4 regions of the Micromonospora psammae genome follow, and region 1 is predicted to be linked to each of the others. Evidence: riboswitches for the same ligand, from Rfam matches in the RefSeq annotation. Region 1 holds a riboswitch; each other region holds the start of a gene.
What was found. Region 1 has a riboswitch for cyclic di-AMP ahead of V6U79_RS12085 (transglycosylase family protein). Riboswitches for the same ligand answer to the same signal wherever they lie in the genome.

Region 1 (7,649 bases):
TCTTCGAGTACGAGGCGCTGCTCTTCATCCCCTCGCACGCCCCCTTCGACCTGTTCATGGCCGACGCCCGGCGCGGCGTCCAGCTGTACGTCAAGCGGGTCTTCGTGATGGACGACTGCGCGGCGCTCATGCCGAACTACCTGCGCTTCGTCAAGGGTGTGGTGGACGCCCACGACCTGTCGCTGAACATCTCCCGGGAGATCCTCCAGCAGGACCGCCAGATCCAGATCGTGCGCCGCCGGCTGGTCCGCAAGGTGCTCGCCACGCTCAAGGAGATGCGCACCGCGCACGCCGAGCGGTACCGGACCTTCTGGTCGGAGTTCGGCCGGGTGGTCAAGGAGGGGCTGATCGAGGACCCGGACAACGCCGAGGCGATCCTCGACGTCGTCTCCGTCGCCTCCACCCACAACGCCGCCGAACTCACCACGCTGCGCGACTACGTGGAGCGGATGAAGGACGGCCAGAGCGAGATCTACTACGCCACCGGGGAGACCCGGGCGACGCTGGAGAACTCGCCGCACATGGAGGCGTTCCGGGCCCGGGGCTACGAGGTGCTGCTGCTCACCGACCCCGTCGACGAGGTGTGGGTGGAGCGGGTCGGCCAGTTCGACGGCCGGCCGCTGCGCTCGATCGCCAAGGGCCAGGTGGACCTCGACGCCTCGGCGGAGGGCTCCGACGCCGGGCAGGAGCGGGAGCGGCAGGCCAAGGAGTACGCCGACCTGCTCGCCTTCCTCGGCGGCGCGCTCGCCGACACCGTCAAGGAGGTCCGCCTCTCCTCCCGGCTGACCACCTCGCCCGCCTGCGTCGTCGGCGACGCGCACGACATCACCCCGACGCTGGAGAAGATGTACCGGGCGATGGGCCAGCAGGTGCCGCCGGTCAAGCGGATCCTCGAACTCAACCCGACCCACCCGCTGGTCACCGGCCTGCGCGCCGCCCACGAGCGCGGCGACGACGAGCCGGCCCTCACCGAGACGGCGGAGCTGCTGTACGGCATGGCGCTGCTCGCCGAGGGCGGCGACCTGGCCGATCCGGCCCGCTTCGCCCGCGTGCTGGCCGAGCGGCTGGCCCGGACCCTCTAGGCCATCGGCCCGGCGGCCCGTCGGTCAGTCGACCGGCGGGCCGCCGACCGGGTCGGTCAACCGCCGCTCGATCACCACGGTGGTGCCCTCGTCGGTGGAGGACATCCGCACCTGCGCGTACGCGTCCATCAACATCGCGCCGCGTCCCCGGTCCATCGCCGGCCGCCGGTCGCGCCACGTCCCGAAGTCCCGCACGGAGATCCGGACGGTGTCGGCGTCGACCTCCAGCCGGACCCGCACCTCCGGGCGGCTCGGTCGCTGGGCGTGCTCCACCGCGTTGTTGACCGCCTCCGACGCGGCCACCAGCAGGTCCTGCACCACGTCCGGGTCGACCTCCGGGCGGTCGAGCACCACCCGCAGGTCGCGGCGCATGGCCTGCGCCGCGGTGGGACCCGACGGGTACGTCCAGTCGAGGTCGACGTCGGGCACGGCGGACGGACGGGTGGGCGGGGGCGGGGGACCGTCCTCCGGCGCGGCGCTCCTCGGCCGGACGGTGCCGTTCGTTGGCCGCGGTCCGGCGGCGACCGCGCACACGGCGGTGCTTCCCGGACCGGTCGGCGAGGCCGGCGGCGCGGACTCCACGGTCGGTGGGGCGGGCGGCGCGATCTCCACGCTCCGCGGGGCGGGCGGCGCGGACTCGCCGGTCGGCGGGACCGGTCCGGTGGCCGGCTCGTCGGGGTGGGTGCGCAGCCCGGCCCGGCGCAGGAGGACGCGGATCCGTGCCACCAGGTCCGCAGCGGTGAACGGTTTCACCACGTAGTCGTCGGCGCCCAGGTCCAACCCCTCGACGCTGGCCTCACCGCCGGCCCGGGCCGACAGCACCACCACCGGCAGTGCCCGGGTGGCCTCCTCGCGGCGCAACGCACGGACCAGCGCGAAGCCGTCCAGCCCGGGCATCATCACGTCGGTGAGCAGCAGGTCCGGCGGGTTCCGGCGGATCTCGTCGAGGGCCTGGCGACCGTCACCGACCGTTTGTACCCGCCAGCCCTGCGCGGCCAGCAGCCGGGCCAGGTAGCCGCGCATGTCGCTGTTGTCGTCGGCCACCAGGATCCGCGCCTCGTGCGGCTCGTCGCCCTCCGGGCCGGTGCCGGGCGGGACGGCTCCGCCCGCCGGGGCCGGCCCGTCCATGGTGGATCCGGCGAGCCAACTGAACGCCGCCTGGGCGGCGACCTGCGCGACCTCGCCGAGCCCGGCCGGTTCGGGCCCGGCCGGCGGGGCGGTGAGCGCCCTCCAGGGCAGGGCGACGGTGAAGGTCGTACCGACGCCGGTGGCGCTGGCCACCCGCACCTCGCCGCCCTGCAACCGGGTCAGCTCCCGGACCAGCGCCAACCCGATGCCGGTGCCCTCGTGGCTGCGGGAGCGGGCCCCGTGCACCCGGTGGAAGCGTTCGAAGAGCCGGGGCAGGTCGGCCTCGGAAATCCCGATACCGGTGTCGGAGACGGTGAGCCGGACCTCGCGCTCGTCGTGCTCCAACGCCACCCGGATCCGACCGACGAAGGTGTACTTCAGCGCGTTGGACAGCAGGTTCGTGACGATCTGCTCCCAGAGCGCCGGGTCCACCGCGACCGGGCGGGGCAGCGGCGGGCACTGCACCACCAGCCGCAGCCCGGCCCGCTCGACGGCCGCCCGGAAGACGCTGGCGAACTCCCCGGTGACGGCGGCCAGGTCGACCTCGCGGGGGACGGCCCGCGCCTGCCCCGCCTCCAGGGTGGAGAAGGTCAGCAGGCTGTTGACCAGGGTGAGCAGGCGGCCGGCGTTACGCCGGGCGAGGTCGATCCGCTCGCGCTGCGCGGGCGGCAGCGGCTCGTCGGTGTCGGCGAGGGCGTCGCCGAGCGGACCGAGCATCAGCGTCAGTGGGGTGCGGAACTCGTGGCTGACGTTGGTGAAGAAGGTGGTCTTGACCCGGTCGAGCTCGGCCAGCGCCTCGGCCCGCCGCCGCTCCTCCTCGTACGCCCGGGCGTTGCGCACCGCCACGGAGACCTGCTGGGCGAGCAGCTGGAAGAACGACCGGTAAGCCTCGTCGAGGCCGCGGCTGGGGCTCACCCCGACCAGCAGCACTCCGAGTGGCTGGTCCAGCTCGGCCGAGGGCAGCGGCAGGGCCAGCGCGACCCGGACCGGATCGTCGAACGCCCCGGCCGGCAGCGGCATCCGCGTGGCGACGTCGGTGACCTCGGTGGTCGTACCCGACGCGGCGGCCGGCAGCCCCCACCCGCCGGTGTCGCCGGCGGCCTCGACCACGGCGGGCAGCGTGGCGCCGACCACGGCCGCGCCGGCGTGCGCGACCCGCCGCAGCCGGCCGTCCTCGCGCAGGTAGATCGCCGCGAACGGGACGTCGAGCGGATGCCCGGCGATCGCCTCCACCAGACCGGCGCAGGTGGCCCCCGTGTCGACGGTCTGCCCGCCGCCGTGCACGGACAGGTCCCGCAGCAGGCGCAGCCGGCGCTCGCCGACCACCTGCTCGGTGACCTCGCTGCACACGGTGAGGATGCCGACGGTGCGGCCGTCGTCGTCACGCGCGGGCGCGTGCGAGACGCTGAAGTACGCCTCCTCGCGGTAGCCGGCCCGGTCGAGCAGCAGCCGCAGGGCGGGAACCCAGCTCGCCACGCCGGTCGCCATCGCCTCCTCGATGAGGGGCCGCAGCACGTCCCAGCCCTCGGCGAGGGTGACCCGGACGTCGTCGCCGAGCGCGGCGGGATGCTTGTCCCCGATCAGCGCCGAGTACGCGTCGTTGTAGAGCTGGGTGAAGCGGTCACCCCAGAGCAGCAGCATCGGATACCGGGACGACAGCACCATCCGCACCGCCGCTCGCAGGCTCTGCGACCAGCCCTCGACGGCCCCCAGGGGCGTGCCGGACCAGTCGATGCGAGCCATCAACCGCCCGGTGTCACCACCGGCGGCGAACAGGTCCCCCGTAGGCGCGCTCACCTGTGACCGAACCCCATTCGGCCCTCCAGTTCCCGGGCCGGTCGACCCTGCCGGCGTTCCTACCCATCCTGACACCCGCTCTCACCTCGGTCGGTTCGGGGACCCGTGACGTCGCTCATCCCCGCCGGACTCCTGCGCAGTGGCGCGGCGCGGGCGGCCGCCGTCACTGTCCGGGAGCCCGGCCGCCGCCCGACGGGACACCCGGCTCCGCGGGGCATTGTCGACACGCTCGCACGGTCCGCAACTCGGCGTGGAAGGCCCTCGCCTGACCGGGTGAAGAACTTCACAAGAAGTGGGCAATCGGCCGAAACTCTCCCTAACGTCGTTCTGGTCCGCGATCGCGGACACCACGGTCGGTAACGCCTAATCCATGCCGCCGATCGCGAGACCCTGTCACCAGGCATGGAGCGGGGGACCCACTAGTTCCTCGGTGCACGTCACCTCGGGGTGAAGCCGCCAGCGGCGGCCGGGCTCCTCGGCCCGAACCCGACAGCTCACCTCGTCGGCGTGGAGGAATCCACATGGCAACTGAAAACACCGCCCGTCACCGACGGGCCAGCTCGCGCCGCACTGCCGTCGGCACGCTCGCCGTCGGCGCGGTCACCGGGGTCGCGGCCATCCTCGCCCCGGCCTCCCCGGCGAGCGCCGCCGGCGTCAACTGGGACGCGATCGCCCAGTGCGAGTCCAGCGGCAACTGGCACATCAACACCGGGAACGGCTACTACGGTGGCCTGCAGTTCTCGCAGAGCACCTGGGCCGGCTACGGCGGCAAGAAGTACGCCGCCCGCGCCGACCTGGCCAGCCGTGGCGAGCAGATCGCCATCGCCGAGAAGGTGCTCGACGGCCAGGGCATCGGCGCCTGGCCGACCTGCGGCAAGAAGGGCGGCTCGACCCGGAGCTACGCCACCTCGGAGAAGTCGCAGAAGTCGGAGCGGCGCGCCACGCGAGCCGCCACCAAGGAGCGCTCCTCGCGTGGGGAACAGCCCAGCAGCCGCAGCCAGCGGCGCAGCGCACCGGCCGGCACGGGCAAGGTCCACGTCGTCAAGCCGGGCGACACGCTGGCGAAGATCGCCGACGCCCGGGACCTGACCGGGGGCTGGCGCGCGCTGTACGAGCGCAACAGGGGGATCGTCGGCGCCGACCCGGGCCTGATCTTCCCGGGTCAGAAGCTCGCGCTCTGATCCCGTTCCGTCCGGCCCCGCAGGGGACCGGACGGGCAGGTGACACCCGAACACGTGAGCGCCCGGCCGCCGCCCAGCGGCCGGGCGCTCACGGGTCCGCCGGCCCGGCAACGCCTTGCCGCCGGGGCGCCCATCGCGCGTCCGTTCACCCTGCCCGAGGCGGAGACGACGCCGCCCGGTCCGGCAGACTGCCGAGCAGCACGGCGCGGGGAGAACGGTGTGCCAGGTCCTCGGCGACGCTGCCGAGTAGTCGCTCGCCGAGCCCCTGACCGCCCCGACCCACGACAAGCAGATCGACGTCGCGGGACTCGGCCACCGCCAGCAGCCCGTCCGCCGGATGACCGACGACCACCTCGATGCTCGGCGGCGGCAACTCCGCCGGCAGTCCGTCCGCCCACTCGTCGAGCATCCGGCGGGCCCGCCGTTCCTCGTCGGTCGCCTCGCCGTCGACCAGGTCCGGGCTGGTCACCGCGACGAGCACCAGCTCGCTGGCGGTGCCGCTCAGCGTGCGCACCACGGCGCGCAGGGCCCGGTCGGAGTCCGGGGAGCCGTCCACGCCGACGAGGACCCGCAACCCCGTCCCGGTCGGCGCCGGCGGCCGGGACCGCACCTCGACCCGCCGGGTGCCCGCCCGGCCACGCTCCACCGCGATGGGTACGAAGATCGGCCCGAGCAGCCCCCCGACCAGGTACCAGAGCAGGTTGCGGTGCCCGCCCCGGGTGACGAAGACGGCCGCGGTCAGCAGGCCGGTCGCCAGCCAGACCATCACTACGAGGAGCACCCACCACTGGCCCACGCGCGTGCATACCCGACCCGCCCCCGGGTAAAGCCGCCGCGGCGGCGGATAGGGTTGGCCCAGGTGTGCCGGGAAGTCTGGTCGGCGATGGATGACGCGACCCCTGCCGACGAGGAGTTTCCGTGACCGACGCCACCCGGCGCCGCACCAGCCTGTTCGCCCGACACTCGTGGGGCGAGACCAGCCGCATCTCCGCCATCCTCCGCAAGGAGACCGTGGGCGGCGCGCTGCTGCTCATCGGGGCGCTGTTGGCGTTGATCTGGTCGAATTCGCCCTGGGCGGAGGGCTACCGGTGGGTGCGCGACCTGACCGTCGGCCCGTCCGCGCTGCACCTCGACCTCAGCCTCGCCACCTGGGCGGCCGACGGCCTGCTCGCCATCTTCTTCTTCGTCGCCGGGCTCGAACTCAAGCGGGAATTCGTCGCCGGTGACCTGCGCGATCCGCGCCGCGCCGCCGTGCCGGTCGCCGCGGCCGTGGGCGGGGTGGTCGTACCCGCCGTGCTGTACTACCTGATCGCCGCCGGCGCGGGCCCCGGCGCCGGCAGGGGCTGGGCCATCCCGACCGCCACCGACATCGCATTCGCCCTCGCCGTGCTCGCCGTGGTCGGCCGGTGCCTCCCGTCGGCGCTGCGCACCTTCCTGCTCACCCTCGCCGTCGTCGACGACCTGATGGCGATCGTCATCATCGCCGTCTTCTACACCGTCGACCTCTCGGTGGCCCCGTTGCTGGGCGCGCTGGTGCCGCTGGTGGTCTTCGCCCTGCTGGTGCAGCGTCGGGTCCGCTCCTGGTGGCTGCTGCTGCCCCTGGCGGTGGTGACCTGGACGCTGGTGCACGAGTCCGGGGTGCACGCCACCGTGGCGGGGGTGCTGCTGGCCTTCACCGTCCCGGTGATCCGCAGCGCGGACGCCGGTGGCCCGGACGCGGGCCCCGGCCTGGCCGAGCACTTCGAGCACCTGTTCCGGCCGATCTCCGCCGGGATCGCCGTACCGATCTTCGCGTTCCTCTCCGCCGGCGTCACCGTGGGCGGTCTCTCCGGTCTGGTCACCTCGCTGAGCGACCGGGTCGCGATCGGCATCGTGGTCGGCCTGGTCGTCGGCAAGCCGATCGGCATCCTGGTGGCCACCTGGCTGGTGTCCCGGTTCACCCGGGCCGCCCCCGACGAGGGCCTCAACTGGCTCGACGTGCTGGGCCTGGCACTGCTCGGCGGCATCGGCTTCACGGTGTCGCTGCTGATCGGCGAGCTGGCCTTCGGCCTGGGCAGCGAACGTGACGACCACGTCAAGGTCGCCGTGCTCACCGGGTCGCTGCTGTCGGCGCTCCTGGCGACCGTCATCCTCCGCGCCCGTAGCCGCGTCTACCGCCGGGTCCACGAGGCCGAGCGGGTCGACCTCGACCAGGACGGCGTGCCGGACGTCTACGAATCCGAGGCCGACCGGTCCACCGGTCGGTGAGCACGGCGATGGCCGGACGGGCGACCCCCGTCCGGCCATCGCTACGGTCGGGGGTGCCCGGACCGTTATGATCACCGGGAACCGTGGAGCGCCGGGAAGTCCGGTCGGCACCGTGCTGATCCCTGCCCCTGGAGGCTGATCCCGTGCTGCTGCTCTCCTTCGCCGCCGTCCTGCTGGCCGCCGTGCTCGTGTCGGCCCTGGCGCATCGCACCAT
Region 2 (7,649 bases), on a different contig from region 1:
GGTTGGAGCGGCGGGAGCTGGACGGCATCCGGGACCGGGCGCTGTCCCGGGGCGGCCGCCGCAACGAGGTGCGCCGGGTCGGCTTCGACGGGGTGTTCGGGGCGCTCTGGGCCCAGGCCCGGCGGCTGAACATCGGCCGGCTGCCCGAGCAGCGCGCCTTCGAGGACGAGATCGTCGACCGGCCGGAGTTCCGGGAGTTCCTGAAGGCGTGGTGGCCGCGGCTGCACCCGCGGCACGTGCTGGACTGGCTGGCCCGGCCGGAGCGGCTGCGCCGGTACGCCGGCGGCATCCTCTCCCGGGCGGAGATCGCGCTGCTGGACGGGGCGTACCGGACGCTGGGCACCGAGGGGCTGACGGTGGCCGACATCGCCCTGCTGGACGAGCTGGACGCGCTGCTGGGCAAGCCGATGAAGCCGGCGAGGCAGAAGCGGGACCCGTTCCAGCTGGCCGGCGGGGTACGCGAGCTGAGCACCTTCGCCGACCGGCAGCGCGCGGCCCGGGCCGCGGCGCGGGAGCGCCCGGAGGACTACCGGGACTTCGCGCACGTGGTGGTCGACGAGGCGCAGGACGTGTCGCCGATGCAGTGGCGCATGATCGGCCGGCGGGGGCGGCTGGCGTCGTGGACGGTGGTGGGCGACCCGGCGCAGACGGCGTGGACGGGTGACCCGCAGGAGTTGGACCGGGCCCGGGACCAGGCGCTGGGGCGGCGTCGGCGGCACCGGTTCAGCCTCACCACCAACTACCGCAACTCGGCGGAGATCTTCGCGGTGGCGGCGGCGGAGATCCGCCGGCTGCACCCGGATCTGGAGCTGCCGACCGCGGTCCGCTCGACCGGCGTGGAGCCGGTGGAGCGGACGGTGCCGGCGGCCGAGCTGCCGGCGGCGACCGTCGAGGCGGTGGACACGCTGCTCGCGGAGGTGGAGGGCACGGTCGGGGTGATCACGCCGGTGCCGCGTCGGGACGAGGTGGCCGGCTGGCTGGGCGACCGCGGCTCCCGGCTCCAGGTGGTGACCAGCCTCCAGGCCAAGGGCATGGAGTACGACGGCGTCGTGCTGGTCCGTCCGGGCGAGATCCGGGCCGATCCGGGTTCGGGGGTACGGACGCTCTACGTGGCGCTCTCCCGGGCCACCCAGCGGCTCACCACGATCGACGTCGCCGGCTGACCGGCGGCGGTTCGGGGCTTACTTGCACACATAGCGATGTGAGCATAGATTGGTCCGAGGCCCTGGCGGCGACGGAAGGTGTGGGCGTGGGCGCAGGTCATGACCACCACCACGGGTCGGTCGCGAACGCCGCGCACCGCCACCGGGGCCGACTCTGGGCGGCCTTCGCGCTGCTCGCCGCCCTCATGGTGGTCGAGGCGGTCGCCGCGTTCGGCACCGGTTCGCTGGCCCTGCTCTCCGACGCCGGGCACATGTTCACCGACGTGCTCGGCATCGGCATGGCCCTGGCGGCGATCACCGCGACCCGGCGGGCCGACCGCGACCCGCAACGCACCTTCGGGCTCTACCGGCTGGAGGTGCTCGCCGCGCTGGCCAACGCGGTGCTGCTCAGCGGCGTCGCGATCTACGTGCTGGTCGAGGCGGTCCGCCGGTTCGGCGACCCGCACGAGGTGCTCACCGGCCCGATGCTGGCGGTCGCGGTGCTCGGCCTGCTGGCCAACGTGGCTGCGTTCGCCCTGCTGCGCGCGGGGGCGCAGGAGAGCATCAACCTGCGCGGGGCGTACCTGGAGGTGATCGGCGACCTGCTCGGCTCACTCGGCGTGATCGGGGCCGCGCTGCTGATCGGCGGCACCGGCTGGTGGTGGGTGGACCCGGCGGTGGCGGTGGCGATCGGCCTGTTCATCCTCCCCCGCACCTGGCGGCTCGGGCGGGCGGCGGTCCGCATCCTCGTGCAGGCCGCCCCGGAACACCTCCAGGTGACCGCCGTGCACGACCGGCTGGCCGCCGTCCCCGGCGTGGCCGAGGTGCACGACCTGCACGTCTGGACCCTGACCTCCGGCATGGACGTCGCCTCCGCGCACCTCACCATGACCCCCGGCGCCGAGGTGGGCACCGTGCTCGCCGCCGCCCGCAGCGCCCTGCATGAGGACTTCCGGATCGACCACGCCACCCTCCAGATCGAGCCCGGCGCCGCGCCCGGCGCGTGCGGCCCATCGCACTGGTAGTGCGTCCGCGCCCAAAAAATTGGGCGTTGAATGCCGGATTAGGCCACCTTTAACAGCAATCTCAGCAGTACCGTGAGTCACGAAGCGGGCGGGTGTCACACCCGTACCGGTAGGCTCGGCCCCGGCCTCCGCCCGGCGGCGCCCCAACGGTGCCGGCGGTGGCCGTCGCCTAATCGCCCGCAGGGGCGAGCCGGGGAACCATGTTCCTGGGGTGTATCCGCGTCAGCGGTAGGGATCTTCCGTCCCGAACCCGTCAGCTAACCCGGTCGGCGGCTGACGGAAGGGATGTGCATGCACGTACGAAAGACCACCGCGCGGCTCGTGGCCGCGGTCGTCGCGACGCTCGCGCTCGGCGTGTCGTCCGCGCCGATCGCCTCGCCGGCCACCGCCGCACCGACCACCCGGCTCGCCGCCCCCGACGACGAGGGCGGCACCCCCGCGCTCCGCGCCCAGCTCGAGACGGCCAGCAAGGGCTGGCTCGACGCCAAGGCGGCGCTGGAGCGCTCGACCAAGCGCCAGCAGGAGCTCAACACCCAGCTCAAGACCGTCGAGTCGGAGTTGACCGTGCGCAGCGGCAAGGTCGGCGAGATCGCCGGCGTGGCGTACCGCACGGGCCGGCTCGGGCCGATGTCCGCGCTGCTCAACAGCTCCAGCCCGGAGGGCTTCCTGGACCGGGCCGCGGCGCTGGAGACGGTCGCCACCAACGAGGACCGGGAACTGCGCGACCTGCTGCGCACCCGCGACGAGGCCAACCGCACCCGCGCCGAGCTGAACAAGGAGATCGTCGAGCAGCGCAAGCAGATCACGGTGATGGCCAAGCGCAAGCAGCAGGCCGAACGGGCCCTCGCCGTGGCCGCCGCCGACAAGCCCGCCGCCACCAGCGGCGGCGGCTCCGCCCGGGGCACCTCCACGTCGAACGCCAAGGCGGCGCCGCGCAACCCGGACGGCTCCTGGCCGTCCGAGTCGTGCAGCGTCAACGACCCCACCCCCGCCAACGGCTGCATCACCCCGCGCACGCACAACGCGCTCAAGCAGGCTCAGGCCGCCGGCTACACCCGGTACGTCTCCTGCTACCGCCCCAGCGGCTCCGGCGAGCACCCGAAGGGCCGGGCGTGCGACTTCGCCGCCCAGAAGAACGGCTTCGGCGGGGACGCCACCGGCGGCGACCGGACGTACGGCAACAACCTGGCGGCGTACTTCATCCGCAACGCCGACCGCCTCGGCGTCCTGTACGTGATCTGGTACCGCCAGATCTGGCTACCCAGCAGCGGCTGGAAGTCCTACAGCGGCGCGAACGGCGACCCCTCCAGCGACCACACCAACCACGTACACCTCTCCATGTACTGACCCCTGCCCCCGGTGTGGATCATGCGGTTGTGGTGCGGTGCGCAAGCCCCGTAGCGGGGCGGGGACGCCCACCACACCTGCATGATCCACCCGCGGGGGTGGTGGGGTCAGGTCAGGGGGTGTCGGGGGTCAGGGCGGGGCCCAGGCGGGTGGCCAGGGCCAGGTGGGCGGCGCGGGCCTGGCGGAAGGCGTAGCCGAAGAGGGGGGCCGGGGCGGCCAGGGTGATCTCCACGTCGATCCGGAGCACGCCGGACTCCTCCCGCAGCCGGGTGTGGTTGCGGACCGTCGTGCCGGGCTGCTGCCGGGCGACCGTGACGATCTCGTCCTCGGTGACCACCAGGACGTCCGCCTGGTAGGTGACCGGGAAACGCAGCGGGCCCAACTCCAACCGGTCGGTGATGGCGTAGCTGGCCCGGGCGCCGGGGCGGGCCGGCAGCCGGCGCACCCGGACGATCAACGGATGCAGCTCCCCCTGGCGGGCGGGGTCACTCAGCAGCGCCACCGCGTCCGCGCGCGAGCAGCGTGCCTGCACCGTGTAGCTGAACGTCTCCCGCCGGACCACCGCGCCTCCCCACCCTCGTCGGTCGCCCGATCGTCCCAGTACCGGGGAGGACTGGCAACGGGGACCCGCCGCGGGGCCGGGACACCACCCGCACGGTGTACGTCGCGGTGGTGAGGCGAGGCCGACCCACGGCAGTGGAGGCGGCGCCGGTCAGGCGCCGGGAAGGACCTCCGGGGTCGCGTGGCCGGCGAAGTAGGGCTCGGGGGCGCCGAAGAGGCCGAGCAGCCCGGTGACCCAGAGCTGGCGGTGCACGAAGCGGCTCGGCTCGGTGACCACCAGCTTGACGCCGCTGACCTCGGCGGTCTGGAACCCGGCCACCATGGCGCTGATGCCGACCGAGTCGATGAAGGTGACGAGCCGCATGTTCAGCTCGATCCGGGACGGCAGCCCCTTGGCGAGCACCTCGGCGATGGCCTCCCGCACTTCGTACGCGGTGTCGACGTCGACCTCACCCCGCGGGGCGATCTCGATGACACCACCCGGCATGACCGACTTCACGATCGACAGGCTCACGCGAGCACCTCCACTCGCCCGTCCACGGGCGCCTCATCAGTACGCGGGCCGCGACCGAGAGTATTCCCCCAACGGCCTCGGTCGCCACCCCTCGGGATGAGCAATTCGCGGATCCGGACCGACCGGGCCACCCTGTTCGGCATCGTTCCTGGTTCCGTCCGCTCCGGTGAGCGACCGATCCGGGCCGCTCCAACCGTCCCAGGGTACCGGGCGCCGTCCACCCGGTTCCCGATCCGGTCGCTGCGGGCGAGCCCCCTGCCGCCCGGCGCGGGCCCGGCCCGGGTTGCCCCGGCCGCCTAGCCTCGGCGGGAGAAGCGTCACCACGACGAAGGGACGTTCGATGATCAAGAAACTGCTCGGCCTGGCCGGTGTCGGCGCGCTGCTCGCCCTCGTGCTGGCCTGCGGCTTCGGCGGCGGGGGCGGGGACGACGACGATGACGACGACGATTTCGCCCGCGCGACCGCGGTGGTCGTGGTCCGCTGAGGGCACGGCGTGAGTTTGCGGCGCGGCCCGGCTGGGCACTGGCGAGTGTGAGCGGACCATGACGCGCGCCGCAGATGACGTCGAAGTCCGAAGTGGCCGCAGGCTTCGGCACCCCGAGGAGGTAACCACGATGTTCGGCAGCAACCTGCTGGAGCGCCGCAGCAAGCCGGAGCGGATCGCGGACCAGGCATGGCAGCACCTCGTGTCGGCGGTCGGCTCGGCCGGCGACAGCGTCCGGGACGCCGCGAAGTCGGTCCGGGGCGGCGGCCCCGGCCTCGGCGACGCCGGCGACCTGGTCGGCTCGGCGGCCGACGAGGCCCGGCGCCGGGCGACGCTGGCCTTCGACGCGCTGGCCGGACGCCGACCCGCCCTGCCCTGGACCCTGCTGATCAGCGCCGCGCTGGTCGGCGCCGCGATCGGCTGGGCCGCCGGCACCGCCGCGCGGGCCGCCGGCAGCCGTGACAGCCGGGCCGTCGACGACATCGAGTTCGTCGACGTGGACCGGCCGAACTCGCCGGTCGGCCTGGACGGCTGACGCTTCACCGCACGGACACGCCCCGGCCGACGGACCAGTCGGCCGGGGCGTGTCGTGTTCCCGGGCCGGCACCCCCGACCCCCGCTCCTGAGACTCAGTCGAGGTGGAAGACGATCCCGTCGCCGACCACCGTGCGCCGGATCCCCAACCCGTCCACCGGCCGGTCCCCCGCCCCGCGCCAGCGGGTGTCCGCGGCGTACCCGGGCAGCAGCACCACCGTGCGCACCCCCGCCGCGCGCAGGTACCCGACCGAGCCGACGTCCGGGAAGGTGGCGCTGGCCGCCCTGATCCGCTCCTGCGACTCGGGAGTGAACGAGGCGAGACCGTTGACCACCCGGGGGAACCCGTCGGTCGACCAGAGCATCACGTGGAACTCGCGGGTCCCCTCGCTGGGCAGCACCAGGGCCGGGCCGGTCAGCCCGCGCAGGGCCACCGGCTGAGCCGGCACCGGCACGTGCGGGGTGCGGTTGACCCCCTCCAGCAGCACCAGCGCCACCGGCAGCACCAGCACCAGCCGGGTCGCCCGCCCCCACCGCCCGACCGGCCCCGCCGCCGGCTCCCGGACGGTCAGCGCCCCGGCGGCGAGGACGCCGAGCAGCAGCGTGGTCCAGAGCACCAGCCGGCCCGGGGTGCGGATGCCGTCCCAGCCCGGCGCGTACCGCACCAGCGTCACGTAGCCCGGATCGCCGTCACCGCCCAGCGTCGTGCCGGCCGCCAGGGCCACGCTGACCAGCACCCCGGCGGCGAGCGCGATCCGGTGCCGGACCCGCCAGGCGGAGAAGACCAGGCCGGCCAGCGCCAGGCCGATCAGCACCACGCCGGGGAGCAGCGTCATCTCACCCGGGAAGCCGAGCGCCGCCCGGGCCGTACCGTGCCGCTCACCCCAGAGCCAGGACTGCGGCGGGGCGGTCAGGAAGCCGATCGGCGGCGGGGAGAACATCGCGATCTGGGCGACCGTCCGCCGCCCGGCCGGATGGCGGGCCACCACCTCGAAGTAGGGCGCCGCCATCAGCAGGGTCACCCCGACGAAGCCGACGACGCCCGCCAGGTCGGCCAGGAGCAGGCCGCGCGGGACCGCCGGCCGGGCGCGGCGCCGCCACCAACGCCAGCCGAACCCGGCCACCACGGCGAGGCAGAGCAGACCCAGCACGTACGCGAAGGGCAGGCCGATGCCGAAGCCGAGGGTGACCTGCCAGGCGGCGACCGCCCAACCGCCGGCCGCCCAGCCCGGCCGGACACGGTCCGGCCGGTGGCCGTGCCGCAGCGACCAGCCGTGCCCCCGGGCGAGCATGGCCAGCGCGAGGGCGATCCCACCGACGCAGAGCACGTGCAGGTGCCCGGCCTGGGCCAGCTTCCAGGGCGCGTACGCGAAGGACGCCCCCGCCACCGCCGACCCGGCCCGCCCGGCCCCCAGCTGCCGGCTCAGCGCGTACGCCCCGACGAACGCCAGCGCGTGCACCAGCACGTAGAGCAGGTTGTAGCGGACCACCGCCGCGACCGGCCCCTCCCCCACCATCGCGAACGGGGCGAAGCCGAGCAGGGTGTCGGAGTAGGCGTAGGTGTACGGCTCGGGGAAGAACGTGTTCGAGTGCCACACCCGCGCCGGGTCGGTCCGCAGGGCGTGCCCGCCCCAGGCGATCTGCCACGCCTGCAACGTCGGGTCCCCGGTGTCCTGCGGGATGGTGCTCGCCGGGTGACGCAGCGTCGGCCAGGTCAGCGCCGCGGCCAGGGCGAGGGCGGCGAGCCCGACGAGGCTCCACTCGTGCCGGGCCACCCGCCACGCGCCGCGGCCGACCCGCCGGATGACGACGGCGGAACGCTCACCCCTCACCCGCACGCTCCTCCCTCGCCGCTGGCCAGATCGTGCCCGAGCCAACCCCCGGTTGTCGACGCCCGACCAGCCGGCCCGCCGTGGCGTGCCCCGGGTCACCCGGCCGGGGCGAGGGCGGCTCACCCCGGCCGGCGGCAGCATCGCGCTCGGCGGGGGCGTACGCCCGCCCCGTACCGCATCCCGGGAAGGAGCGCACGCATGGCCACCGCG
Region 3 (7,649 bases), on a different contig from region 1:
TTCCCCCTCGCCGGCTCCGGTTACGTGCTGCGGCGGGACATGGCCGACGTGGACGAGGTGCTGGACCGGCTGCTGGTCACCGATCCGCTGGCCTCGGCCCGGTGGGAGACCCGCCGCCGCTACCTGGGCGACTTCCCGGCCGACGCGTACGCAGAGGGCTTCCTCGACGCCGCGCGGCGGGAGCTGGACCGGGGCTGGAGCCCGCCCGCGCCGCGCACCTCGGAGGCCGTCGCACCCGCCGACGCCCCCGCCTGACCGACACCGCTCCCCGCCCCGCACCGGCCTCGGCAGGTGCGGGGCGGAGCTGTCTCCCGGGTCGGTGACGGGGCACGGGAACAGGCCGCGCGACGGTCGGCGCGGCGAAACTTCTTTACAAGTTCTCACCATTGTAAATATTTATCTTCATGAGCATACTGGCTGCCGGACGCGTGATTGACCGGCGGCGGCACCGCCACCGGCGCCCGCGCGCCGGCGACGCGGCGCGCCCCGACGCCGCTCGCCTCCCCTCCGTCCCCCGGGAGTGCGCCATGCATCCAACAGTCCGCCGGGCCGTCAGCTGGCTCGGCGCGGCGTCCCTCGCCGTCCTCGCCGCGCTCGCCGCACCGGTCGCGGCCCACGCCGCCACCCCCAACTGGCCGACGCTGGGCACCGGCACCAGCGGCGCCAACGTCGCCACCGCCCAGTTCCTGCTCCGCCACCACGGCCGGACCCTCACCGTCGACGGCTGGTACAGCTCCGGCACGGCGACGGCGGTCAGCTCCTTCCAGTCCGCCAACGGCCTCACCGCCGACGGCGTGGTCGGCCCGCTGACCTGGGCGAAGCTGGTGGTCACCCTGGACGCCGGCGCGAACAGCAACGCCGTGCGCGCCCTGCAGACCTCGCTCAACAAGTACGGTTACGGTCTCACCGTCGACGGCGTCTGGGGCGGCTCCACCACCACCGCGGTGACCGACTTCAAGTCCAGCCGTGGGCTCACCGGCGGCAGCACGGTCGGCGCGACCACCTGGCAGTGGCTGGTCGGCGGCGGCGGGGGTGGCGGCAACTACGCCCCGGTCATCGACCGCTCGGTGCTGCCCCGCAGCGAGTACGACGACCCGCACCACGACTACCCCGCCATCGACCTGCCCACGGTCACCGGCGTCACCACGTACGCGATCACCGCCGGCACGGTCGGCCACGCCGGGGGCGGGTGCGGCAACGGCATCGGCATCACCGCCGACGACGGCGCGTACTACCTGTTCTGCCACCTGTCGTCGCGCTCGGTCGCCGCCGGCGCCCGGGTCACCGCCGGCCAGGTGATCGGCTACACCGGCGCCACCGGCAACGTCACCGGCCCGCACCTGCACATCGAGATCCGGGTCAACGGCGCCAACCGCTGCCCGCAGCGGCTGCTGCTGGCGATCTACGACGGCGCCACCGTGCCGGCCCCGGCGTCGCTGCCCGCCACCGGCTGCGCCTACTGACCGTCCGGTCCACCCCGCGGCGGCGGACGGCCGGGCCGGAGCCCGATCGTCCGCCGCCGCTCACAGGTACGGGTCGAGCAGCCCCAGCACCGCCGCCGGGTCCTCCACGTGCGCGTTGTGACCGAGGCCGGGCAGCGTCACCACCGGCACCCCGTACGCGGCGAGCTGGGTCTCGCTGACCATCGGGTCGTGCTCGCCCCGGGCCAGCACCACGGGCACGTCGGTCGCCGCCAGCAGGGCCGCCAGGTCCGGGGCGCCGACAGCGAACGCGGCCGGGTCCATGGCGAGTCGCCAGCGGCCGTCCTCGACGCGCAGGCCGGCGTCGACGACCGGGTGGTCCGGGGCGAACAGTCCGGTGAGGCCGGCGACCTTCAGGTACCGCCGTGCCGCCTCGTCCCGGCCGGCGAACCAGGTCACCGGGCGCTGCGCCAGCTCGCGCGCCTTCACCAGTTCGGCCGGCGACCAGACCGCCTTGATGCCGAGGCCGACCACGGCGTCGACCGGCAGCCCGGCGTCGCGGGCGGCGAGCGCCAGGGCGACCACCCCGCCGAGGGAGTGCCCGAGGATCACCAACCGCTCGCCGGGGCGGGAGCCGTCCGCGGCCGGCCCGAGCTCTTCGGCGACCCGGCCGGCGAGCCCGGCGAAGGAGTAGCCGGACAGCGGCGGGGAGAAGCCGTGCCCGGCCAGGTCCGGTGCCAGCCAGCGCCCCGGCCAGCGGCGCTCGAGCAGCGGCGCCCCGGGCAGCCAGACGTCGCCGGTGGCGCCCATCCCGTGCAGCAGCAGGAGGTGCCGGGTACCCGTGTGGTCGGTCATGGGGCGCAGTCTCCCACCGTCGGCGCCGGCACCGCGAGACCCACGGACGGCGACGGGCGCCGGCCCCCGAGGGGAGCCGGCGCCCGTTCGCGTACGAGGTGGATCAGGCGGAGTAGCCGCGGGTGGCGATCCAGTTCGCCAGCTCGATCGTGCTCATCCAGTACTGCGGCAGGCTCGGGTCCGCCGAGTCGGCGATCTGGACGGCCCGGCCGTCGTTCTTGTAGCCGACCACGGCGATGTAGTGGCCGCCCGGGAAGGAGTGCCAACCCCCGGCGCTGTCGGTGGCGCTGCCGGCCACGTTGACCACCACGCCGCGCTTGTCGGTGATCGCGTCGACCACGTCGGCCTGGAGCCGGTCGATCTGCGCCCGGCTCGGGGTGCTGTCGAACAGCCGGGTCCGGTACGGGTCGCCCTTGACCATCCGGTTGAGCACCCGGGTGGTGTCCCGGACCGAGTTGGTGCCCACCTCGGTGGTGCCGAGCGGGCCGGCCAGCTCGTCCTGGGTGGTCTCCACGCCGGCCGCGCTGAGCGCGTTGCGCACCGCCGCCGGACCGCAGTTGTAGTAGGTGGTCTGGGCCTGGTAGTCGTACGAGAGGATCTTGGTCGACGGCGGCTTCGGTGCCGCCCTGCGGGTCAGGTCCGGGTCCGGCCTGCCCCAGGTGCGCTCGCCGGAGTTGTGGTCGGTCCTGGGGGCGGCGAGGCGGGCCTGGCCGCGGGTGGCGACCTCGTTCAGGCGCGGTGCCGCCTCGGCCACGGCGGCCGAGCTCTGCTGCGGCGCCGGAACGTGCCGTTCGTTGCCGGTCAGGGCGGCGGTCCCCGTGGCGAACACGAGGGCCGCGGCCGAACCGACGACGACCTGGTACGGCCGCTCGGTGACCAGTCGGCGCAGCTGCCGCTTCAGGTGGTGCGGGAACAACCGGGAAGTGGGATCGTGCTGCACGAAGTGGAGCTCCTTCCGACACCGCCGACCGGGTTAGCTGACGGATTCGGGCGGGAAGAACGCCCTACCACGGGCCGTGGCCCGCGGATTCACCCCACAAACAATTGGGTCCCCGGTTCGTGGTCACCCACGATTGAGCGGGTCGGCGCGGCGTCGCCTTCTGCGATCGAAAACCGCACCGGACGGGGGCGACACTACTGGCGGGGCGCCGGCCTCGCCAAGCGCTCTCACCTGCCTAAACATGACCGGGCCCACAAATTTCCCGTGCATTGAGGCACTGACGTCACTCAATGGGACGTGGGGCTTTGGCCGTATCTTTCGGGCAACAACCGGACAGCTCGGCGCCAATCTCCGGGCATACTCGCGACCGGTGTCACCACCCGTGACCCGATGACCGATTCCCGACGGAAGTGACGCAGCTCACCCGGACTTGATAACGATTTCGTCCCGTTCCGGCCGTCAACCCACCCTTGCCGGACGCCAGCGGGCCGCAGGCGCGGTCCGGGCCGCCACGGCAACCGCCCGGGGCGCGGGGACCCGGCCCGGCCGCAGCCGCTGCGCCGCCGCGTACGCCTCGGCCGCCAGCGACCGGGCCGCCTCGGCGGCCAGCTCGGCGTCCCGCCACGCCGTCCGCTCCCGCTCGGCGGCCGAGGTGTACGCGTCCCGCCGGCCGTCCCGTACCGCGCGGGCGAGCAGCACCTCCTGCTCTACCGGGTGCCGGCGGGGATCCCAGCCGTCCCGGTGGGCGAAGACGTCCCGCAGCCGCTCCACCGGCAACTCGCCCCGCCAGTGCGCCGCCACCGCGGCCTGGTGCAGCCAGCGCTCCCGGCCGGCGTACTCGGCGGGCGTACGGGGGGTGCGCGGGGCGGGCAGCGCCGCGGCGCCGGCGAAGCGGCGGGCCGCCGTCTCCGCCTCGTCGTACGCCGTCCAGGCCCGGTCGACCTCTTCGTGGGCGGCCTCCCACGCCGCCCGCCGGCGCTGCGCGGTACGGGCCGCCCGGGCGGCGGCGACCGCCACCTCCTCGGCGTACCGGCGCAGGTCGGCCAGCTCGACGGCCGGGGACGGCTCGGCGGGCGTCGCCTCGCCGACGGGGCGGTCCCGCTCGGGGCGGGCCACCAGGACGGTGAGCACGGTGAGGGCGAGCACCAGCAGGGCGGACCAGATGGCGGCGGCGGTGGGGACCTCGGTCAGGAACTCGTGGAGCACGGTGTTCATGAGCGGCACCTCCCGGGAGCGGGATGCGGAAGAGGGATCCGGCACGGGCCGGACGGCGCGCGCGGCACGGGCGGCGGCGGGCCTTCGTCAGGCGGGTGCGGCGGTGAGGTTCGACGAGACGGTGGTCGCGGGACACCCCCGCGCGGCGGTCAGCCGGCCGGCGGCGCGCGGGGCCCGGTGACGGTCGGGGCGAGCCCCGTGAACGTCGCCGCCGCGGCGACGAGCGCGCCGGCGGGGCGGGCGGAGCCGTCCGCGACAGCCGGCATGGCCGGCCGGCCAACCGGGTCGTGCGCGCCGGCGGCGTACCCGGTGAGGTCTCCGGCGACGGTGTCGGCGCGGCCGGTCGGCGCGGCGCCGGCGGCGCGTCGGCCGGCGACCGCCGCCGAGGCGGCGGGATCGGTGACGGCGGGAACGAACTGCGACGGCGCGGCGGTCACCGGCAGCGGCGCGGTGCTCGGCAGCTCCACCGCGCCGCTCGGCGCGGAACCGCCGAGCGAGAGGGCGACCGCCACGGCGACGCCGGTCACCAGGCGGGAACTCCAGCGCGCCACCCACCACAGGGGACTGGTGAGCGCGACCGGGAGCACAGGGCCACGCTACCGCCGACGTGGGCGGGCCGCAGCGTGGCCGGGCGTGTCGCCGCGCCCGGCCCGTCCACCGTGGTCCGATCCGCCGCGCCGCCCGGAGCGGTCCCCCACCCGGCGGCCGAGGCGGGCCGGTACGGCCGGTTCAGCGGGCGGTGGTCCCGACCGGCGGCCGCGCGTCGTCGTGGGCGTCGGCCGGCCGCCCGGGTGCCACCGGGGGCGTCGACGGGCGGCCCGCGCCGGCACGGGGGCGGCGAGGGCTGAGGCGGCGCATCATCGGCGTCTCCACCCAGCGGTGCAGCAGGGCGGCCAGCGCCAGGTTCACCGCCAGGAAGCCGACCACGACCAGCGGTCCCCACCAGCCGGGCAGCCCGACCCCGAGCCGCCCGGCCAGCCGGAGCACCGTCACCATCACCAGCACGTGCACCAGGTAGAAGGCGAACGAGACCTCGCCGAGCCAGACCAGCGTGCGGTGCCGCCACGGCGACGGGCGGCCGTGCACGTCCGCGCCGGCCGCGGCGGTGATGACCAGGATGTACGCCGCCGACAGGATCGCCGCCCAGAGCTCGGCGCGGATCCACTGCGCGGCGACCACCCAGGTCACCACGAAGATCAGGCTGGCCAGGGGCAGCCCCGGCCCGCGCCACCGGCCACGCCGCATCAGCTCGGCGGCGGCCACGCCCAGCCAGAACTCGGTGGAGCGGACCACCGGGAAGATCTGGTTGAACCACCAGGTGCTCGCCTCGGGCACCAGCGACTGGCCGGGCCAGAGGGCCACGATGAGCAGCGGCACCGCGACCACCACGGCCCACAGGACGCCGGCGCGGGCCCGCCGGATCGCGGGCAGCACCAGCGGCAGGCAGAGGTAGAAGAACAACTCGCAGGAGAGCGACCAGCTCACCGAGTTGATGCTGTAGAAGTAGCCGGGCGTGGGGTCCCACGCCTGGACCAGCAGGAGGCTCTCCAGCGCCGCGCGCGGCACCACCGGGTCGGCGAACCACCACATCACCAGCAGCGCCGCGGCCCACGTCAGCACGTGGTTCGGGTAGATCTTCGCCAGCCGCCGCCGCCAGAAGTCCCGACGGCGGTCGGTGTCCCGGGCCGACCAGACCAGCACGAATCCACTGAGGATGAAGAAGAACTGCACCCCGGACAGGCCCAGCGTGAAGGTCCAGTCCAGGACGGCCTTGACGTCCGGTTCGCCGACGATCCCCATGGTGCCGGCGTGATAGCCGAACACCAGCATCGCGGCGACCCAGCGCAGGCCGGTCAGCGACGGCAGCCGGCGCGCCCGCGCGGCGGTGGCCTCCGGTGCGCTCGTCATGCCGGGCACCCGACCGTCGCCACGCTGACCCGCACGTACCTCTCCTCCCGGCCGGAACGCCGGTGCCCTCCGGCAGCGGCACCGGTCGGTCCCGCCGCCGGGCACCCTACCGGCTGCCCCGGCCGCCGCGTCCCGGCCGGGGCGTGGCGGGTGACACGCGGGTGTGCGCAGGGCATCGGTTGTCCTAATATTCCGGGGCCCCGGTCGAGTCGTGCCCGGTCCGGGCGCGCAGCGGGCGTCGCCCCGGCACGGACGAACGAGGGATGGAGCGGACATGCACCAGCGGATCCTGATGCGAGCGAAGAAGGGCCCGTTCGACGTCCGCTCCCCGGAGGAGGCCTTCGAAGGGGACTGGATCGGGGTCAACAACGGCAACCTGGTCTTCAGCCACGCCGCGCACAAGCTGCTCAGCACCGCGACCGCGGAGATCACCCCGACCGAGTTCAAGGTCAACCCACGGGACGCCGACGAGATCAACGAGCGATACGACGTCTACGTCATCCCGCTCGCCAACGCCTTCCGGCGCAGCTACGCCCACCGCATCGAGCTGATGACCCGGCTGGTCGAGCGGCTCCGGATCCCGGTGGTCGTCCTCGGGGTGGGTGCCCAGACCAACCTGGCCGGCGACCGGGAGTACCTGCGCCCGATCGACGACGTGGTGAGCCGTTTCGTCCGGGCGGTGCTCGACCGCTCCCCCAGCATCGGCGTCCGGGGCGAGATCACCGAGGGCTACCTGCGTTCCCTGGGCTTCTCGGCGGTCGACGTGATCGGCTGCCCGTCGATGTTCCTGCACGGCGACCGGCTCGGGGTGGAGAAGGGCAAGCCGACCCTGGAGCCGGACGCCCGGGTGGCGCTGACCATCTCGCCGTACGTCAAGTCGATGGCGAAGATCATCGAGTCGCATCACCGGCGCTACCCGAACCTGCGCTACCTGCCGCAGGACCTGAAGACCCTGGGCATCCTGCTCCACGGCGACGACCCCGCCGACCGGGGAAAGCGCAGCGACATCCCGATCCACACCTCCCACCCGCTGTTCACCGAGGACAAGGTGCGGATGTTCCTGGATCCGTGGACCTGGATGGAGTACCTCTCCGGCTTCGACTTCGCCTTCGGCACCCGGATCCACGGCACCATCACGGCGCTGGTCTCCGGCACGCCCGGCTACCTCTTCGCGCACGACTCCCGCACTCTCGAACTGGCCCGCTACTTCGACATCCCGCACCGCCCGATGCCGGAGGTGCCGGCCGACGTCGACGCGGCGCAGCTCTACGCCGAGGCCGACTACACCGCCCTCAACGCCGGCCACCGGG
Region 4 (7,649 bases), on a different contig from region 1:
ACCGGGACGGTCAGCGCCACCGACACCCACAACCGGGTACGCAGTCCGCGCAGCTCGTCGACCGGCTCACCGGCCGGCTCCGACGCGCCCGCCGGGTTGGGCGGGGGCGGCAGGACGGCGGTGTAGCCGGTCTTCTCCACGGTGGCGATCAGGTCGTCCGGGCTGACCTCGTCGGCGTACCGGACGGTGGCCTTCTCCGTGGCGTAGTTGACGGTGGCCTGCACGCCCTCCATCCGGTTGAGCTTCTTCTCGATCCGGGCGGCGCAGGACGCGCAGGTCATGCCGCCGATCGCGAGTTCGATCCGGTTCGGGGCGACCGGCAGGGACTCCGTGGTCGATGTCATCGCGGCACCTCCTGTCAGTTGTGCCCGTGACCGGGCGCGCCGTGTCCGGCGTCGCCGGTCGGGGTGGGGGCGGCCGGGGCGACCGTCGGGGCCGCCGGAGCCGCCCCGGTGGTCGGCCCGGGGGTGCCGGCGAAGACGGTGAACTCCGCCGTGTGCACCGCCCCGCCGTGCCGGAAGTCCAGGTAGAGCCGGTAGGCGCCGGCCGAGGGCACCTCGGCGGCGAAGGTCACCGCCGGCCCGGCCGAGGTCCGCCCGTCGCCGGGCGTGCCCTCCGGGTGCACGTGCAGGTACGCCAGGTCGCCCTGGCGCAGCGCCACCAGGTGCCCGTACGCCCCGAGGTAGGGCTGGAGGTCGGTGACCGGCTTCCCGTCCCGGCTGACGGTCAGGGTCAGCCGGCTGGTGCGTCCCGGCTCGGGCGTGCCGGTGAGGGTGACCGTGTAGCCGTCGACCGTGGTGCTGGTGGCCGGCGCCGGCAGCGGCCGGGGGTCGAGCCGGCCGGGGACGGCCACGTCGACGCCGAGGGTGAGCGGCTGACCCCCGGTGGGGGTGAAGTCGGCGAAGGCGCGCCAGAGGCCGGGCCCGCCCAGCGGCGACTCGACCCGCCAGGTGCCGTCGGCGTCCAGCTCGGGGTGGACGTGGCGGAAGCCGGAGAGGTCGCGCCGGGCGACGATCAGGTGCATCCGCTTGTCGTGTGCCACGTCGTAGCGGGTCACCGGCGCGCCGTCGGGGCCGCTGATCCGGAAGGCGAACTGCCCGGCGGGCGCGTCCACCGGTTGCATCGTGTAGCCGCGGTCGGAGACGAGCAGCCCGCCGGGCAGGTGGGTGGCCGCGTCGGCTGCGCCGCCGTGCCCGTCGTCGGTGGCGCCGTGGTCGGTACCGGTGGAGTCGTGGCGGCTCTCGGCGGCGGGGGTGACGGGGTCGGTCAGGTGGCCGACCCCGTACGCCGCGCCGAACACCGCCGCGAGGCCGAGGGCGAAACCGCTCAGCTTCGTCGCCGTGTTCATGGTGCTACCTCGATTTCCGGGTGGGTGACCCGTCACGCCTCGACGAGGTCGTAGCCGGCCTCGTCGACCGCGGCGCGCACGGATCCGGTGTCCAACGGGCCTTCGCTGGTGACGGTGACCCGGCCGGTGGCCAGGTCCACCTGGACGTCGCGGACGCCCTCGATCGCGCTCACCTCGGTGCTGACCGAGTTGACGCAGTGCCCGCAGGTCATGCCCTGCACCTGGTACGTGGTGGTGACCATGGCAGTTCTCCTCTCCCGTCCATCCTATACCCCCCTGGGGTAGGTCGCCCTGGGACCGTAGCATACCCCCCAGGGGTACGCTATCCTTGCCGTCATGACCACACCGGGCACCCCGATCCGGGGCTACACCGCCAGCAAGGACCAACTGCTCGCGCGGCTGCGCCGCGTCGAGGGCCAGGTCCGCGGCGTGGAGAAGATGGTCGACGACGACCGGTACTGCATCGACGTGCTCACCCAGATCTCGGCCATCCAGGCCGCCCTGGACAAGGTCGCCCTCGGCCTGCTCGACGGCCACGCCCGGCACTGCATGCACGAGGGCGCGGCCGAGGGTCGCGCCGACGAGGTGGCCGACGAGATGATGGCCGCCGTCGGCCGCCTGATGAAGCGCGGCTGACCCGTCCGCAGCCGGCGGCCGGGCCGGCCTCCGCGCCGCTGGGCCGAGCGGGGGTGCCCGGCACACCGGACACCCCCTGCGGACCCCGGGCCGCTCAGAGCCGCCCGAGGATCTTCCTCATGGTGTCGATCTCGCTCCGCTGAGCGGTGACGATCTGCTGCGCCATGGCCTTGGCGTCGGCGTTGGCGCCGCCGGCGATCTCCTGCTTCGCCATGGTGATCGCGCCCTCGTGATGGGCGATCATCATGGTCAGGAACTGCCGGTCGAACTCCCTGCCGGAGGCCGCCGCGAGCTTCGCCATGTCGGCGTCGGACATCATGCCCGGCATGCCGTGGTCCATCCCGGGCAGGTGCCCGCCGGACGGGCCGCCCGACGGGACGGGCCGACCCCAGGCGGTGAGCCAGCCGGTCATGGTGGCGATCTCCGGGGCCTGGGCGGCCTTGATCTGCGTCGCCAGCTTCCGGACCTCGGCGTCGCCGGCCCGGCTCTCCGCCAGCTCGGACATCCGTACCGCCTGCTGGTGGTGCGGGATCATCATCTGGGCGAACATCACGTCCGCGTCGCCGAAGGAGGCGGACGCGCCCGGGCTGGCGGAGGCCGGGGCGCCCGTGCCCGGCATGTCGTGGCCGGAGCCGGCCGAGTGGCCGCCGCCGCAGGCGGCCAGGGCGAGAGCGGCGGTGAGGGTGGCGCCGGCCAGGGCGGCACGGCGCGCGATGGTACGAGTGGACACGGTCAGACCTTTCGGTGTGCGGTGGACGGGCAGCGGACCGGCAGGCGCGGCGGAAACCGCGCCGGGCCGACCTATCTGCGCAGCACCGACACCGTGGCGAGGCGGAGCCCGAGCGCGCGCCGGGGCGGTCCCCGTGACCCGGACGACGGCCGGACCGGTCGACCGGATGCGGTCGCGGGCCGGGTCCCCCGCTGCCGGCGCAGCGCCAGCAGCACGGCCGTCCCGAGCGCGCCGAGCACCGCCAGGCAGACGCTCCAGAGCGGCGTTCCCCCGTCCGGAGGCGTGACGGGCAGCACGGCGGCGTGGTCGCGGGTCGCGACGGCCGGCTCCGCGGCTGCGGCTCCGTGTCCACCCGGCCGGTCCGGGGCGGCGGCTCCGTGTCCACCCGGGCGGCTCGGGGCGGCCCGGGCGGGCTCGTCGTGGTGGAGGGGGCCGGACGGCGTACCGGCGACGCCGGAGCCGATCGGATGACCGGGGCCGACGTGCGCGCCGTGGCCGATCGTGTGCATGGCGGCCAGGCCGAGCAGGGTGCAGGTGAGCAGCAGGAGCCGGGGCCACCACCCGGTCGGAACCGCGCTCGCCGTCCGCACGCCACCACGCTAACCCGGCCGGTCCGCGCCAGCCCCGTACGCCACGGATGCCGCCACACTTCGTGACGGTCGGCTCGCCCTGCGGTCTCGGAGCCGGGCGCGGACGGCGAGCCGGGCGGGCGGACCTGGTCTCTCGCTACCATTCTCCGGCGATGACCGTCCGCACCGAGCCGACACCGCCCCGCGCACCGCGTCGGGGCCGGGCGCGGTGGGCGGGAGCGTGGTCGTCCCTCCCGGCGCCGCGACGCCGCCGGGGCGCCTGCTCGCCGTGGGTGACGGCGGCGCTCGCCCGGGGTGACCCCGGGGGCAGTCTTCCGGTCGGCGTGTCCCGCCGGTGAACCCGCCGGCCCGCTGACCCGTACCCCACTCTGGATCGTTGGGAGAACAGCAATGGGCGCCGACCACACCCGTCCCGCTCCGTCCACTCCACCGGGAGTGCGACGGCTCCTCGTCGTGACGGTGGTCCCGCTCTTCGTCGTGACCGTGCTCGCCGCGCTGGTGCTCTGGCCCCGGGACGGCCGGGAGGCGAACAGCGGGGGTGACGTGCCGCGTTACCACGGCACGGTGACCCGGGTGCTGACCGAGCCCTGCCCACCGACGCCGGAACTGCCGGAGGGCACACCGGGGGCGGCCGACGGCCCGTGCGGCACGGTGACCGTCCGGGTGGAGCAGGGCCCGGACACCGGCCGGGAGGTCCAGACGCCGGTGCCGTCCGGCCCGGGCGCCCCGACGGTGGCGGTGGACGACGAGATCGTGCTGGTGAAGCTCACCGACCCGGCGGACCCGACGTCCAGCAGCTACAACATCGCCGAGCACCAGCGCGGCAAGCCGCTCGTCTGGCTGGTCGCCCTCTTCGCGGCGGCGATCGTGGCCTTCGGACGCTGGCGGGGCCTGGCGGCGCTGGCCGGGCTGGGCGCGAGCTTCGCCATCCTGCTCACCTTCGTGGTGCCCGGCATCTCGGCGGGCGGCTCACCGCTGCTGATCGCGATCACCGGCGCCGCCCTGATCATGTTCGTGGTGCTGTACCTGACCCACGGGATCACCGCGCAGACGTCGGTGGCGGTGCTCGGCACCCTGGGCAGCCTGGTGCTGACCGGTCTCCTCGGCAGCCTGGCCACCGCCGCCACCCACCTGACGGGCTTCGGCAGCGAGGAGGCCACCACGCTGTCGCTGTACCAACGCGACGTCGACCTGCACGGCCTGCTGCTCGCCGGGATCATCATCGGCTCGCTCGGCGTGCTGGACGACGTCACCGTCACCCAGGCGGCCACCGTCACCGAACTCGCCCACGCCAACCCGAGCCTGTCCCGGTTGCAGCTCTACCGGGCCGCTACCCGGGTCGGCCGGGCGCACATCGCCTCCACGGTCAACACCATCGTGCTGGCGTACGCGGGCGCCTCGCTGCCGCTGCTGCTCCTGCTGACCGCCGACAGCCGGGCGGTCGGCGAGATCCTCACCAGCGAGTTCCTGGCCCAGGAGATCGTCCGGAGCGCGGTGGCGACCCTCGGCCTGGTGGCCGCCGTACCCCTGACCACCGGGCTGGCCGCGCTGGTCACCACCGCCGGACGCGGCCCGGCCGGCGACGCCCCGCCGGCCGACCGCCCGACGCCCACGCCCCGGCCCCCGGCCGACCGGGACGCGGCACTGGAGGCGCTCAGCGCGCCACGCCACGGCCCACCGTCCACCCCGACCCCCGCGGGGTGGCCCGAACCGGAAAGGAACACGGACACCGCATGGTGACACTCCTCAGCGCAACCGCCGCCGGTGCGGCGGTTGTCGACCGCGTCACTGGTCACGCATCGTTATTGCGAAATAACGCTTTTAGTCGGGTTCTGGACGTAGATCCCCGGTACTCCTCTCGGGTAACCTCGCTGCCGGTCACCGCCGAAGGCGCGCAGCGGCGCCTGCGGTGCCGCCGCCCAATCGCCGCACGGCGAGCCGGGGAACCAGGTACATGGGGTGAATCCGCGCGAGCGGTAGGGACCACTTCCGTCCCGAACCCGTCAGCTAACCCGGTCGGCGGTCGACGGAAGGGAACACTGTGACGGCACCCCTGCGCCGCTGGTTGACACCGGCGGTGGCCGTGCTCACCGCTCTGGCCATCCTCGCCGGGCCGACCCCGGCGATCGCCGCCCCCTCGACGCCCACCCCCTCCGGGCACGAGGAGGACGAAGAGCCCGAACTGCTCACCGACGTCATCGAGCTGCGCAACCGCCAGTACGCCAAGGCGAAGTCGCAGCTGGAGAAGTCCAAGAAGCGCCAGCGGGAATTCGCGCTGGAGATCCGCCGCGCCGAGGAGGATCTGGAGGCGCTGCGGCCCCAGGTCAGCCAGATCGCCGCACAGTCCTACCGCACCGGGCGGATCGGCGCGGCCGCGATCCTGCTGGACAGCAAGGCGCCGGACACGTTCCTCAAGCGGGCCTCCGCGCTGGACGAGCTGAACATGGTCAACGCGCAGAAGCTGAGCGAGGTCACCTCCGCCAAGACCCGCGCCGAGCGGGCCAAGCTGGAGCTCGACGGCGAGGTGCGCGAGCAGCAGAAGCTCACCAACGACATGGCCCGGGAGAGCCGGGAGGCGGAGAAGGCTCTCGCGCTGGTCGGCGGCAAGGGCTTCACCGGCGGCCTGGTGTCGGCCGAATCCCCGGTGGCCCGGATCGCGCCGGGCCGGACGGCGGACGGCGGCTGGCGCCCCGAGGGACGTACCGAGGACGACCCCACCACCTCCGGCCTGATCACCCCCCGCACGCTGCACGCGTACAAGGAGGTGCGGCGGGCCGGTTTCAAGCGCTTCGTCGGCTGCTACCGGCCGGGCGGGCCGTGGGAGCACCCGAAGGGCAAGGCCTGCGACTGGTCGTTGCAGAACAGCGGCTTCGCCCCCTGGTACAACAACGACACCCGCCGGTACGGCAACGACCTCACCGCGTTCCTGGTCCGCAACGCCGACCGGCTCGGCATCTACTACGTCATCTGGAACCGGCAGATCTGGTTCCCGGCGACCGGGTGGAAGTCGTACAGCGGCCCGTCGGACCACACCGACCACGTGCACATGTCGATGCTCTAGCGACACCGCGCAGCCCGAGGGCCGTCCCGCCGCGTGCGGGGCGGCCCTCGTCGTCCGGGCCGGATCAGCCGGCGACCACGGCCGGGCGCCCGCCCTGGGCCGGCGGCGAAACGACGGCGGCAGCGGCGGGGACCGCCGCCACCGTCCGGACCTCACCGGCGGCGAGCCGGTACGACATCCCGACCACCGCGCACCGCCCGGCGGCCACCTCGGCGGCGAGCGCGGCGGAGGAGCCGAGCATGGCCTCCACGGTCTGGGCGATGTGGATGTCGACGATGCCGTCGACGTCGTCCACGCCCTCCTCGGCCGCCCGGCGCAGGCTCGGCCCGACCGCGTCCACCACGGCCCGGAGGTGCCCGGTCGGCGGCGTGCCGGTCCGGGCGGCGTCCCGGGCGGCCTGCACGGCTCCACAGGAGTCGTGGCCCAGCACCACCACCAGCGGGGTGCCGAGGACGGTGACGCCGTACTCGACGCTGCCGAGCACCTCGGGGCCGACGGTGTGCCCGGCGGTGCGGACCACGAAGAGGTCGCCCAGCCCCCGGTCGAAGATGATCTCGGCGGCGAGGCGGGAGTCGGAGCAGCCGACGATCACCGCGAAGGGGTTCTGCCCGTCGGCGACGGCGGCCCGGTGGCCGGCGTCCTGGTTGGGGTGGCGCGGCGTGCCGGTGACGAACCGCCGGTTGCCCGCGTGCAGCTCGGCGAGCGCCTGGGTCGGAGTGGTCGGGGCCATTCCCTCACCTCGGTCCGTGGTCGGGTTGGTCAACCGGCCGGCGACGGAGGCGGCCTCGCCGCCCACCGTCACACGCACCCGAAGATACGTCAAGAATCACGTGATACAGATTTCATGCTTTGGCCCGGCCGCGCCGGGCCGGGCCGGCCACCCCCTGACCAGGGCAGGGCCGAAAATCCGAACGCCGGGCCATACGATGGCGGGCATGGCGACGACAGCGGGCGGGAACGGGAGCACCCGGCACTGGACCTTCCTCACCAACCACGCGCACGTGCTGCTCGCCATCGCGCGCAACCCCACCGCGCGGCTGCGGGACGTCGCCGCCGAGGTCGGGGTGACCGAGCGGGCCGCCCAGGCGATCGTCGCCGACCTCGAGGCCGGCGGCTACCTGCGGCGCACCCGGGTGGGGCGGCGCAACGAGTACACGGTCAACCCGACCGGCCACTTCCGGCACCCCGCCGAGGCGGACCGCCAGGTCGGCGACCTGCTCGCCCTCTTCACCGCCGCACCGGCCGAGCCCCGCTCCTGAGCGCCCGGCCCGCGCGGCCCCGCCC

Region 2: another riboswitch for cyclic di-AMP. It lies ahead of V6U79_RS23230 (coiled-coil domain-containing protein); the one in region 1 lies ahead of V6U79_RS12085 (transglycosylase family protein).
Region 3: another riboswitch for cyclic di-AMP. It lies ahead of V6U79_RS15005 (C39 family peptidase); the one in region 1 lies ahead of V6U79_RS12085 (transglycosylase family protein).
Region 4: another riboswitch for cyclic di-AMP. It lies ahead of V6U79_RS06325 (coiled-coil domain-containing protein); the one in region 1 lies ahead of V6U79_RS12085 (transglycosylase family protein).

Annotation. Positions count from the first base shown of each region.
Region 1 is NZ_JBAKHM010000006.1:198,175-205,823, forward strand. Features, by position in the region: gene htpG (molecular chaperone HtpG) at 1-1,082, shown strand, start outside; gene V6U79_RS12080 (ATP-binding protein) at 1,107-4,007, opposite strand; cyclic di-AMP (ydaO/yuaA leader) riboswitch at 4,372-4,530, shown strand; gene V6U79_RS12085 (transglycosylase family protein) at 4,529-5,188, shown strand; gene V6U79_RS12090 (universal stress protein) at 5,334-5,969, opposite strand; gene nhaA (Na+/H+ antiporter NhaA) at 6,107-7,435, shown strand; gene V6U79_RS12100 (cation:proton antiporter) at 7,579-7,649, shown strand, end outside.
Region 2 is NZ_JBAKHM010000022.1:59,381-67,029, forward strand. Features, by position in the region: gene V6U79_RS23220 (HelD family protein) at 1-1,163, shown strand, start outside; gene V6U79_RS23225 (cation diffusion facilitator family transporter) at 1,250-2,167, shown strand; cyclic di-AMP (ydaO/yuaA leader) riboswitch at 2,324-2,454, shown strand; gene V6U79_RS23230 (coiled-coil domain-containing protein) at 2,459-3,514, shown strand; gene V6U79_RS23235 (SRPBCC family protein) at 3,627-4,076, opposite strand; gene V6U79_RS23240 (STAS domain-containing protein) at 4,227-4,589, opposite strand; gene V6U79_RS23245 (hypothetical protein) at 4,930-5,073, shown strand; gene V6U79_RS23250 (hypothetical protein) at 5,204-5,608, shown strand; gene V6U79_RS23255 (hypothetical protein) at 5,703-7,439, opposite strand; gene V6U79_RS23260 (BON domain-containing protein) at 7,638-7,649, shown strand, end outside.
Region 3 is NZ_JBAKHM010000010.1:175,648-183,296, forward strand. Features, by position in the region: gene V6U79_RS14990 (CDP-glycerol glycerophosphotransferase family protein) at 1-255, shown strand, start outside; gene V6U79_RS14995 (peptidoglycan-binding protein) at 528-1,463, shown strand; gene V6U79_RS15000 (alpha/beta fold hydrolase) at 1,524-2,276, opposite strand; gene V6U79_RS15005 (C39 family peptidase) at 2,380-3,216, opposite strand; cyclic di-AMP (ydaO/yuaA leader) riboswitch at 3,224-3,366, opposite strand; gene V6U79_RS15010 (hypothetical protein) at 3,676-4,431, opposite strand; gene V6U79_RS15015 (hypothetical protein) at 4,581-5,018, opposite strand; gene V6U79_RS15020 (acyltransferase family protein) at 5,161-6,339, opposite strand; gene V6U79_RS15025 (polysaccharide pyruvyl transferase family protein) at 6,614-7,649, shown strand, end outside.
Region 4 is NZ_JBAKHM010000003.1:32,045-39,693, forward strand. Features, by position in the region: gene V6U79_RS06290 (heavy metal translocating P-type ATPase) at 1-344, opposite strand, end outside; gene V6U79_RS06295 (DUF8832 domain-containing protein) at 359-1,348, opposite strand; gene V6U79_RS06300 (heavy-metal-associated domain-containing protein) at 1,381-1,590, opposite strand; gene V6U79_RS06305 (metal-sensitive transcriptional regulator) at 1,685-1,984, shown strand; gene V6U79_RS06310 (DUF305 domain-containing protein) at 2,079-2,714, opposite strand; gene V6U79_RS06315 (hypothetical protein) at 2,786-3,304, opposite strand; gene V6U79_RS06320 (YibE/F family protein) at 3,695-5,044, shown strand; cyclic di-AMP (ydaO/yuaA leader) riboswitch at 5,211-5,341, shown strand; gene V6U79_RS06325 (coiled-coil domain-containing protein) at 5,346-6,365, shown strand; gene V6U79_RS06330 (carbonic anhydrase) at 6,430-7,095, opposite strand; gene V6U79_RS06335 (helix-turn-helix transcriptional regulator) at 7,292-7,624, shown strand.